DNA from 2 places in the Agrobacterium sp. genome. Region 1 is predicted to be linked to the other one. Evidence: predicted binding sites of a transcription regulator. Region 1 holds the regulator's gene; the other holds the start of a gene.

Region 1 (5,591 bases):
GTTGCCCGTGACGCGGTCGCCAAGGTCCTTGGTGTTGCGCCGACGGACCGCGCCGGTCTTCGTGCCGTCAACCTCTTGATCTCCGACAGCGTGCGCACGCAGCTTCGCGACATCGTCGTCGCCGATCCCGCCGTCATCGGCACCACGCGCACGGTCACGCTCCTGGCCTCGGGCGACGTCGACAGCGCCTTCAAGGGCCAGGTCGATATGACCGCCGATGAAGCCAATCGCCGTATCTCGAACCAGCAGCTCGGCTGGATGAACCAGCTCGCCGAAAGCGGCCAGCTCGGCAAACATTTCAACACCGGCATTTTCGTCAACGGCGCTTCGAGCCGTCCGGAAGCGGCGGGTGTCGGCGTGGCGCTGATCGGTTCCTTCTACATGATGCTGATCGTGCTGGTGCTGTCATTGCCGATCGGCGTCGCGGCGTCGATCTATCTCGAGGAATTCGCCCCGAAGAACCGTCTGACGGATCTTATCGAGGTGAATATCAACAATCTCGCGGCTGTTCCTTCGATCGTTTACGGTCTGCTCGGCCTCTCCGTCTTCATCAACTTCATGGGCTTTCCGCGCTCGGCTTCGCTGGTCGGCGGTCTTGTCCTGACGCTGATGACCCTGCCGACGATCATCATCGCGACCCGCGCTGCCCTGAAAGCCGTGCCGCCGTCTATCCGCGCCGCAGCCCTCGGCCTCGGCGCTTCCAAGATGCAGACGATCTTCCACCATGTGCTGCCGCTCGCCATGCCCGGCATTCTGACCGGCACCATCATCGGTCTCGCCCACGCGCTGGGCGAAACGGCGCCGCTGCTCCTGATCGGCATGGTGGCATTCGTTGCGAATTACCCGACAACGCCTATGGATCCGTCCACGGCCCTGCCGGTGCAGATTTACATGTGGGCGAACGAAGCCGAGCGCGCCTTTGTCGAAAGGACATCCGGCGCTATCATCATCCTGCTTTTGTTCCTCATCGTCATGAATGTTGGCGCAATCCTGTTGCGTCGCCGCTTCGAGCGGCGCTGGTAGAGGGAGATTGAGCAATGAACATGTTGTCGGAAGCAGCAGTTGAAAAGGCGCTGGACAAGAAAATGAATGAAGTCTCATACAAGATGATCGGCAAGGACGTTTCGGTTTATTACGGCGAAAAGCGCGCGCTTTACGACGTGAACCTCAACGTTCGGGAAAATACGGTGACCGCGCTTATCGGCCCGTCCGGCTGCGGTAAATCCACCTTCCTGCGCACCCTGAACCGTATGAACGACACGATCGACGGTTGCCGGGTCACCGGCAAGATCACGCTCGATACCGACGATATCTACGATCAGGCGATCGACGTCGTGGAATTGCGCGCCCGCGTCGGCATGGTGTTCCAGAAGCCGAACCCCTTCCCGAAGTCGATCTACGAGAACATCGCCTATGGCCCGCGTATCCACGGCCTTGCCCGCAACAAGGCGGATATGGACCAGATCGTCGAGCACAGCCTGCAGAAGGCGGGTCTCTGGAACGAAGTGAAGGATCGCCTGCTGGAGTCCGGCACCGGCCTTTCCGGCGGTCAGCAGCAGCGCCTGTGCATCGCGCGCGCGGTTGCCGTCAGCCCGGAAGTGATCCTGATGGACGAGCCCTGCTCGGCGCTGGACCCGATCGCGACCGCAAAGGTCGAGGAATTGATCCACGAGCTGCGTACCAATTACACGATCGTCATCGTCACGCACTCCATGCAGCAGGCGGCGCGTGTTTCCCAGCGCACTGCCATGTTCCACCTTGGTCATCTTGTCGAAGAAAACGAAACCGACAAGATGTTCACCAATCCGGACGACCAGCGCACGCAGGACTACATCATGGGCCGCTTCGGCTGATCCCGGCCGGCGCTTTATCGAAACCGAACAAGACTGGTGCCTCTGCCGTGCCCGCTTCCGGGTACGCGCATGCAGGCCAAGCCGGAGGACTAGACCATGACACAGACAACGACCCATTCGCATATCCTGTCGGCCTATGACGACGAACTGAAATTCCTGACGCGCCGCATCGCCGAAATGGGCGGTCTCGCGGAACAGATGTGCGCCGATGCCGTGCGTGCGCTCGTCAATTCCGACGCCGCGCTCGCTCAGAAGGTCATTTCCGATGACGCGATCCTCGATCATTCCGAGCGCGAGATCGGCGACAAGGCCATCGTCACCATCGCCAGACGCCAGCCGATGGCGGCCGACCTTCGCGAGATCATCGGCACGCTGCGTATTGCCGGCGACCTTGAACGCGTTGGCGACCTTGGCAAGAACACTGCCAAGCGTGTGATCGCGGTTGCCGGAACCGGTGTACCGCGCAAGCTCGCCCGCGGCATAGAGCACCTGTCGGAGCTTGCGCTGGTGCAGCTCAAGGAAGTCCTCGACGTCTATTCCACGCGTTCCGCCGAGAAGGCCAATGCCATCCGCGAGCGCGATGAGGAAATCGACGCCATGTATACGTCGCTCTTCCGTGAGCTTCTGACCTACATGATGGAAGATCCGCGCAACATCACCACCTGCACGCATCTTCTGTTCTGCGCCAAGAACATCGAGCGTATCGGCGACCACGCCACCAATATCGCCGAGACGATCTATTACATGACCACCGGCAGCCAGCCGGAAGGTGAGCGTCCGAAGGACGACAGTTCCAACACGCTCGGTTCGGTGACCGAGTAACAGACGAGCAGCGGCTTGCGGAGTTAGCATATGGTGCCCAAGATTGCAGTTGTGGAAGACGAGGAAGCGCTGAGCGTCCTCCTTCGTTACAATCTCGAGGCTGAGGGATATGACGTCGACACGATACCCCGTGGAGACGAAGCAGAAATCAGGCTGCAGGAACGTATTCCGGACCTTCTTATCCTGGATTGGATGCTTCCCGGCGTTTCCGGTATAGAACTGTGCCGTCGGCTCAGAATGCGGCCGGAAACAGAACGCCTGCCCATCATCATGCTGACGGCGCGCGGCGAAGAAAGCGAACGGGTTCGCGGCCTTGCCACCGGCGCCGACGACTATGTCGTCAAGCCGTTTTCGACGCCAGAACTCATGGCCCGGGTCAAGGCCATGCTGCGCCGGGCCCGTCCCGAGGTTCTCTCCTCGGTGCTGAAATGCGGTGATATCGAGCTGGATCGCGAGACCCATCGCGTTCACCGCAAGAGCCGCGAAGTGCGCCTCGGCCCGACGGAGTTCCGCCTGCTGGAATTCCTGATGACCTCTCCAGGCCGGGTTTTCTCCCGCTCGCAATTGCTGGATGGCGTGTGGGGTCACGATATCTATGTGGATGAGCGCACCGTCGACGTGCATGTCGGACGCCTGCGCAAAGCGCTCAATTTTTCGCATATGCAGGATGTCATCCGTACCGTGCGCGGCGCCGGATATTCGATGGAAGCCTGAGCAAGACTCGACCGACGAGTTACACTCGGGGCAACATCCCGCCAAAAACCGAAAGGCCCGAAACCGGAATGGTGTCGGGCCTTTCGGTTTTTGGACGTCCCCAAACACGACGGCTTCATCCTTCTTGATGGGATGACGGACAATTGGCTGAAATCCCGCCCGCTCAATCGGGATTGTGGGTCGGGTTCGACAGCGATGGGGGATAGGGTTCGGCGCTTCGCTGGTGAGTTGACCCCGGAACCGCCTGAACTTTGTCATAAAAAAACGGGCCCGAAGGCCCGTAGTTTTTGAGTGTCGAATGCGTGCCGCAACACTCAAGCCTTGCGGCGCTCGCTTACCGGCTGATAGGCGAGTTTCGCATGGAACTTGCAATAGGGCGAAGATTCCAGCGCTTCACAACCGCAGAAATGGAAATCATCCTTCAGCGGATCGCCGACCGGCCACTTGCAGGTGCGCTCCGTCAGTTCCGTCAGCGTCAGGCGACGGGAAATCGGCGAGACCACGTTTTTGGAAGGAACGTAATCAAGAACCTGTGCGGTCTCGATGTCGATCTCCTCATTCAGCGCGGTTGCCGCGTTGGAACGGGTGAGGATCCGCGCCGGCGCCGCATTGACGCGGCCTGCAAAGGTCGTCGCGCGTGGGGCAGGTGCAGCGGTGCGCTTGGGCGCAGAGCGCGCCGAAGTGACCGGGCCGCCAGCCTTGACGCGTCCCGGCAGATTGAGGCGATGGACCTTGCCGATCACGGCATTACGGCTGACGCCGCCGAGCTGCGCTGCAATCTGGCTGGCGCTAAGGCCCTCGGACCATAATTTCTTGAGTTTCTCGACTCGTTCGTCTGTCCAGTTCATGCCGCTTCTCCGCTCGTCGCGTATAATGTCGGCAGAATCCTTCTCCGTCTCGCGGGCGTGCCGCGAGCGTGGTTTCTGCCGGATTTTTGGTGACTAGTTCCGCCGCAATGCAGTCTAGTAATTAGCGATTAACCTAGTGCCACGCAGACTCCGTGGCAAGAGTCACGGGAATCATCTCGAATCGATTTTCCGGTTTTCCCCAACTTGCTGGCGAGTTGAGTCTGAAAGGCAACACCTTGGGCCTCGCAGGCCGCCACCTACTAGGGCTTGAGAAGCCCGGGAAATACGGACTTTTGTTGACATCGGCAGGCGAAGTGACAATAGTGCCCCTGCCGCCGCGAGGCGGCATTTTTGATTTTCAGGCGAGGGATAACCCTCAGAGCCTATTGACAACCGTCTGACAGCGCATCCGCGCAAGGAGTGATACAGCCATGGCCGAAGCCGCCGCGCCATTGTTCGATACGTTTGCAAGAGCCCCCCTGCGCTTCGAGCGAGGCGAGGGCGTCTGGCTGTTCACGGAGAGCGGCGAACGATATCTGGATTTTGCGGCCGGCGTAGCGGTCAATTCGCTGGGCCACGCCCATCCGCACCTCGTGGAAGCGATCAAGACCCAGGCCGAGAAGGTCTGGCACGTCTCGAACCTTTATGAAGTGCCGGGCCAGGAAAAGCTCGCCAAGCGCCTGACGGAAGCGACCTTCGCAGACAAGGTCTTCTTCACCAATTCCGGTGCGGAAGCGCTGGAATGCGCGATCAAGACCGCGCGCCGTTATCATTATTCCAAGGGGCATCCGGAAAAGTTCCGGATCATCACCTTCGAAGGCGCCTTTCATGGGCGTACGCTGGCGACGATCGCCGCCGGCGGCCAGCAGAAATATCTCGAAGGTTTCGGTCCCAAGGTCGAAGGTTTCGACCAGGTGCCCTTCGGTGACGTTGATGCGCTGAAAGCCGCCATCACGGCCGAGACGGCTGCACTTCTGATCGAGCCCATTCAGGGCGAGGGCGGCATCCGTGCGCCCAGCAAGGAATTCCTGCAGCTGCTGCGGTCGCTCTGCGATGAGCATGGCATGCTGCTGATTTTCGATGAGGTCCAGACCGGCGTCGGCCGCACGGGCAAGCTGTTTGCCTATGAGCAGACGGGTGTCGCGCCCGATATCATGGCGGTGGCCAAGGGTATCGGCGGCGGTTTCCCGCTCGGCGCATGCCTTGCGACGGCGGATGCCGCTTCCGGCATGACGGCGGGCGTGCACGGCACCACCTATGGCGGCAACCCGCTGGCCATGGCTGTGGGCAATGCCGTGCTCGATGTCGTCCTCTCCGAGGGCTTTCTGGAGAAGGTCCGTGATGTCGCGCTGGT
Region 2 (5,591 bases), 250 kb from region 1:
GACGACATCAGGCCGCTCCCCGTCCGAATTCGAAGGATTGCTGGCCGATCAGCCTGCGGCGCAGCCAGCTGGAAAACTGGTCTACGGCGATGATGGTGATCAGCAGAAGGATGATGATGGCATAGGTTTTCGACGCATGATCGTTGCCAATCGACAGCCGAAAGACCTCACCGATGCCGCCGCCGCCGACCGCACCGATGATGGTGGAGGCGCGTACGTTGATTTCGGCGCGCAGCAAGGCGTAGGAAACGAAATTGGGCAGAACCTGCGGCACGATGGCGAAACGCACCCGCTCCAGCCAGTTGGCGCCGGCGGCGCGCAGACCTTCATCCGGCTTCATGTCGGCATTTTCCACCACTTCGAAGAAGAGCTTGCCTAGCGCACCGATCGTGTGGACCGAAATCGCGATGATCGCCGCGATCGGACCGATCGACAGGATGGCGGTGAGCAGCCCGGCAACGACGATTTCCGGAAAGGCGCGCAGCACTTCCATCACCCGGCGCACCACCCAGCGCACGAGGCCGGCGCCGACGAGGTTGGTGGAGGCGAAGAAGCAGAGCACGAAGGCGAAGCCTGTACCGATGATGGTCGAGACGAGTGCGATGTTGAGGGTAATGATCAGCTGGTAGATGAAATGCGGTATGTAGAAACTGTCGGTGATGTAAACACGATCCGCAATATAATTATATTTCATCGAGCCGTTGTCATAGGGCGACGGCAGGTCGAACATCGCCCGGACGATTTCCATCGGACTATCGGGCACAAAGGTTTTCATGAAATCGAAAAAATACGGCAGGCGCTCGAAGAACTTGCCTGAATTGGCCGCATTGGCGAAATTCAGCGAGGCGGCGAGGATGACGAGAAAGATCACGAGCGAAATGGCAGTATAAATCCGCCGCGTCGCAAGCTGCTGTTGATAGTGGCGCATGACCGTCTGGGACGATGCGCTCAATCCCTCGGGCGTGAGGATACCATGGTGCAGTGTGGTCGCCATGCCGCTTTCCTTTATTGGCAAAAACGGCGATGCCGCAAGGCACCGCCGCTTTCGGAACGGTGGGTCAGGATCAGCCGCCGATAACGGACTTACGGGCGTCGACGATCGTCTGGTAGAAGGACGGATCAACCTTGATGTAAGCGGTGTTCTTGCCCTGCGTGTAACCCTGGAAGCAGGCGAGGTCCTTCTTGGGCAGTTCCATGAAGAAGTCTTCGACCTTCTTCTTCATGCTGTCGCCGAGCTTGTTGGCGACCATCAGCGGGCCGTTCGGGATCAGCGGCGACTTCCAGACTTCGACGATATCGTCCATGTCGAGGTTGCCCTTCTTCACCATCTGGTGAAGGTTGCCGCCCGAGTAGCCTTCTTCCCACTTGCCAACGCCCGAACCGAAGGTGGTGCCAACGTCGAACTTCTTGTCGAGAACGGCGAGAACGAGGTTCTCATGGCCGCCGCCGAAGCCGGTTTCAGCGAAAAATTCCTTGATCGGCGTGCCGGTTTCCTTCGGGATGGCGACGTTCGGAACGAGGAAGCCAGAAGTGGAATCTGGGTCGGCGAAACCGATCTTCTTGCCCTTGGCGTCTGCAAGCTTCTTGATGCCGCTGTCCTTGCGGGCAACCATGATGGTGTAATAACCGCTGGAACCGTCAGAACCCGTATAGGTCAGGATCGGATCGACGGCCTTGGGGTCTGCGAGCGCGATCTTGGCGTAGGAGGAAGCGCCCATGGAGGCGATGTCGATGGTGCCGCCGAGCAGGCCCTGAATGACGCCGTTATAGTCCGGCGACGGGAAAACCTGAACTTCGGAAACGCCGGTCGCGGCCTTCAGGCCATCGGCAACGCATTTCGTGCTGCGGATCATGTCGGCTTCGTTTTCGGAACCGTCGAGACCGATGCGCAGAACCTTGACGTCCTGAGCCATGGCGGAACCGGCCAGAACGCCAAGGGCGACTGCCGAAAGAAGGACTTTCTTCAACATGGACTTTCTCCTGTTTCCCGGCGAGCCGGAGTTTGTTTTGAAATACCGGCCCTTGACGCGGGCGCAAACGATGCTGAGCGGTTCCTCAGAGCCCGGCGAGAGCCAGCGGTTCGGGACCGGCAGATTGCTGTACCGGACGGGCGGGAAGCTGCGCGCCGGGAATATTGATGCTGGTTGAGGTCATGGTCTCGTCGATGCCGGCTCCGTGTGAATCGGTGCCGTAGATTTCCGCGACCGCCGCAGCCGTCAGGTCAGCCGGCGTGCCATCAAAGACGACGCGGCCCTGCGACATGCCGATGATACGTTCGCAATAATTGCGCGCCGTATCCAGCGTATGCAGGTTGGTGATGACGGTGATGCCTTCGCGCTCATTGATGTCGCGCAGCGCGTCCATGACGATCTTGGCGTTCAGCGGATCGAGCGAAGCAATCGGCTCATCGGCCAGCACCATCTTCGGAGACTGCATCAGCGCACGCGCAATGGCGACACGCTGCTGCTGGCCGCCGGAAAGCGTGCCCGCCGCCTGCATGGCCACATGTTCGATGCCCAGTCGCTCCAGCGCGGCGATCGCCATCAGCCGCTCTTCATGGGTGAAGATGTTGAAAAGGCTGAGCGCCGTCGAACGGTGATTGAGGCGGCCGAGCATGACATTGGTCAGCACGTCAAGGCGCGGCACCAGATTGAACTGCTGGAAGATCATGGCGCAGTCGCGCTGCCAGTTGCGGAGCGCCGCGCCCCTCAACGCCGAAACTTCCGTGTCGTTGAAATGAATGGAACCCGAGGAGGGGTCAACGAGGCGGTTGATCATGCGCAGCAGCGTCGATTTTCCCGCACCCGAGCGTCCGATCACGCCGACCATCTGACCTTGCGGTATCTCGACATCAACGGAATCGACCGCAGTGTGCTTGCCGAAACGGCGCGTGACTTGCTTCAGGTGAAAGCTCATTTCCCCGTCCAATCTTCTTTTGACGGGGTTCGACGTAACAGCGGCGCGTGAAGTGGGGATGTCAGTTTGATGAATAAAATATTACAGATTTCCCCGGGCTTGGCGTCCACCTGTTCGCCGACGAAGCTCTCGAGAGGCATGTCAGGGCGTTGAAATTCGCCGGCATTTTAGAGTGTATCGACAAAAATCCCGGGGTTTCGCCCCGGGATTTGCACTTGCCTTGCCAGAGGTGAGATTTCACCCACCATATTTTGCAACGAAATCCTTGGCATCCAGGTTGCGGAAATCGTCGAGAGCGACGCGCAATGTTCCGTGATCCCAATCCCACCACTTCAGATCATCCATTTGCCGGCCCAGCTCCGTCGGGAAGCGTTCCCGGATCAGCCGTGCGGGTACGCCGCCGACAATGGTATAGGGCGCAACGTCTTTCGAGACGACCGCACCCGCCCCGATCACCGCGCCGTTCCCAACTGTGACGCCGGGCAGGATCGTTGCGCCATGGCCGATCCAGACATCGTGGCCGATCACCACGCGTTTGGCGCGGCGGGCGGCAAAGAAGTCCGTTTCATCCTCGGCGTCGTCCCAATAGCTGTGAGCGCGATAGGTGAAATGATGCAGCGTCGCCCGCTGCATCGGGTGATTGGTAGCGTTGATCCGGACGGAAGCGGCGATATTGACGAATTTGCCGATGGTGGCGCACCATATCGCACCATCCTGCATGACATAGGAGTAATCGCCCATCTCGACTTCCTCGATGCGGCAGCGTTCCGAGATTTCGGTGTAGCGGCCGATCGAGGAATTGGTGACGCGTGCGCTTTCGTGGATGACGGGTTCGAGACCGACTTTCACGCTCATGCTGCGGCCTTCCGGGGGGAGAATTGCGAAACGTCGAGAATTCGGTCGGCCACGGCTTCGCGCACCTCTTCGTCGTGGAAGATGCCGAGCAGCGCCGTGCCCTTTTCTTTTTTCTCCCGGATCATGTCCACCACAACGCGCCGGTTGGTGGCGTCGAGCGAAGCCGTCGGCTCATCGAGAAGCAGGATTGCATGATCGGTGATGAAACCGCGCGCGATGTTGACGCGCTGCTGCTCACCGCCCGAAAAGGTTGCCGGCGGCAGTGACCATAGTTCCCGCGGCAGGTTGAGCTTCGAAAGCAATGCTGCCGCCTGTTCGCGCGCAACCTCAGTGGCAACCTTGCGCGCCAGAAGCGGCTCGGCAACGACGTCGATGGCCGCGACACGCGGCACGGTACGCAGGAACTGGCTGACATAACCGATGGTGCGGTGGCGGATATCGAGAATCTTGCGCGGCGAGGCATTGCCGATATCGACGACCTCACCCTCATGGCGGATGAGAATCTGCCCGCTGTCGATGGCGTAATTGCCATAGAGCATTTTCAGGATCGAGCTTTTGCCGATGCCCGAAGGACCGCCGAGCACGACACATTCGCCGCTGCAGACTGAGAAATTGACGTCGCGGACGACAGGCAGCTCGATGCCGTCGCGAAGATGCATGGTGAAGCTTTTGAAGACTTCCGAAACGATGAGAGGCGTCGTCATGGCGTCAAACCTGCAAAATGGAGGAAACAAGCAGTTGCGTGTAGGGCTCGCGTGGATCGTCCAGCACCCGGTCGGTCAGGCCGTGCTCGATGACATCGCCGCCCTTCATCACCATCATGCGGTGAGACAGCAGCCGTGCGACTGCGAGATCATGGGTGACGACGACAACGGCGAGACCGAGATCATTGACGAGGCCGCGGACCAGATCGAGCAGACGCGCCTGCACGGAGACATCGAGGCCACCGGTCGGCTCATCCATGAAGACGAGGCGCGGCGAGGTGACGAGGTTGCGGGCAATCTGCAGGCGCTGGCGCATCCCACCCGAGAAGGCGCGGGGCTGGTCGTCGATACGGTCGGTGCCGATTTCCACCCGCTCCAGCCATTCGCTGGCCGATTGCCTGATATTGCCGTAATGCCTGTTGCCGACAGCCATCAGCCGCTCGCCGACATTGGCGCCGGCCGAAACCGCCATGCGCAGTCCATCCGCCGGGTTCTGGTGCACGAAACCCCAGTCGGTCCGCATCAGGAAACGCCGTTCGGCCTCGCCCATATGGTAGAGATCACGCACCGAGCCGTCGCGCATGCGATATTCCACGCTGCCGGCCGTTGGCATGAGCCGGGTGGAAATGCAGTTGAGCAGTGTCGTCTTGCCGGAACCGGATTCGCCGACAATGGCCAGAACCTCACCCGGGTAAAGCTCGAAGGAGACGTTGCGGCAACCGGCGCGGTCGCCATAATATTTGGAGACGTCCCTGACTTTCAAAAGCGGTGCGTCGGTCATTCTGCAGCCTCCCTCACATCCGCCAGCAGATGGCCCTTGTGGCCATGGGCGCGGCGGTCCTCGCAATGGTCGGTATCGGAGCAGACGAACATCCGCCCGCCCTTGTCGTCCAGCACTACCTCGTCCAGATAGACATTCTCGCCACCGCACAGCGCACAGGGCTTGTCAAAGCGCTGGATCTCGAACGGATGGTCCTCGAAATCGAGGCTGACGACGTCCGTATAGGGCGGCACGGCATAGATGCGTTTTTCGCGCCCGGCGCCGAACAGCTGCAATGCGTCCGAGAGATGCATTTTCGGATTATCGAATTTCGGGGTCGGGGATGGATCCATAAC

Evidence for each region. Region 1 encodes PhoB, which activates phosphate uptake and scavenging genes when phosphate is short. Its sites were predicted from a motif close to TGTCATNNANCTGTCAT; they were not measured.
Region 2: a site for PhoB is predicted at 2,975-2,991, ahead of phnC (phosphonate ABC transporter ATP-binding protein). Genes of this name have one in related genera too.

Annotation. Positions count from the first base shown of each region.
Region 1 covers NZ_JCABZP010000014.1:366,878-372,468, forward strand. Annotated here, with positions in the region: gene pstA (phosphate ABC transporter permease PstA) at 1-1,023, shown strand, start outside; gene pstB (phosphate ABC transporter ATP-binding protein PstB) at 1,038-1,853, shown strand; gene phoU (phosphate signaling complex protein PhoU) at 1,950-2,675, shown strand; gene phoB (phosphate regulon transcriptional regulator PhoB) at 2,706-3,389, shown strand; gene AC5I5B_RS13525 (GcrA family cell cycle regulator) at 3,704-4,237, opposite strand; gene AC5I5B_RS13530 (aspartate aminotransferase family protein) at 4,669-5,591, shown strand, end outside.
Region 2 covers NZ_JCABZP010000014.1:113,245-118,835, forward strand. Annotated here, with positions in the region: gene phnE (phosphonate ABC transporter, permease protein PhnE) at 1-8, opposite strand, end outside; gene phnE (phosphonate ABC transporter, permease protein PhnE) at 8-994, opposite strand; gene phnD (phosphonate ABC transporter substrate-binding protein) at 1,065-1,970, opposite strand; gene phnC (phosphonate ABC transporter ATP-binding protein) at 2,056-2,916, opposite strand; gene AC5I5B_RS12265 (transferase hexapeptide repeat family protein) at 3,154-3,771, opposite strand; gene phnL (phosphonate C-P lyase system protein PhnL) at 3,768-4,475, opposite strand; gene phnK (phosphonate C-P lyase system protein PhnK) at 4,480-5,256, opposite strand; gene AC5I5B_RS12280 (alpha-D-ribose 1-methylphosphonate 5-phosphate C-P-lyase PhnJ) at 5,253-5,591, opposite strand, start outside.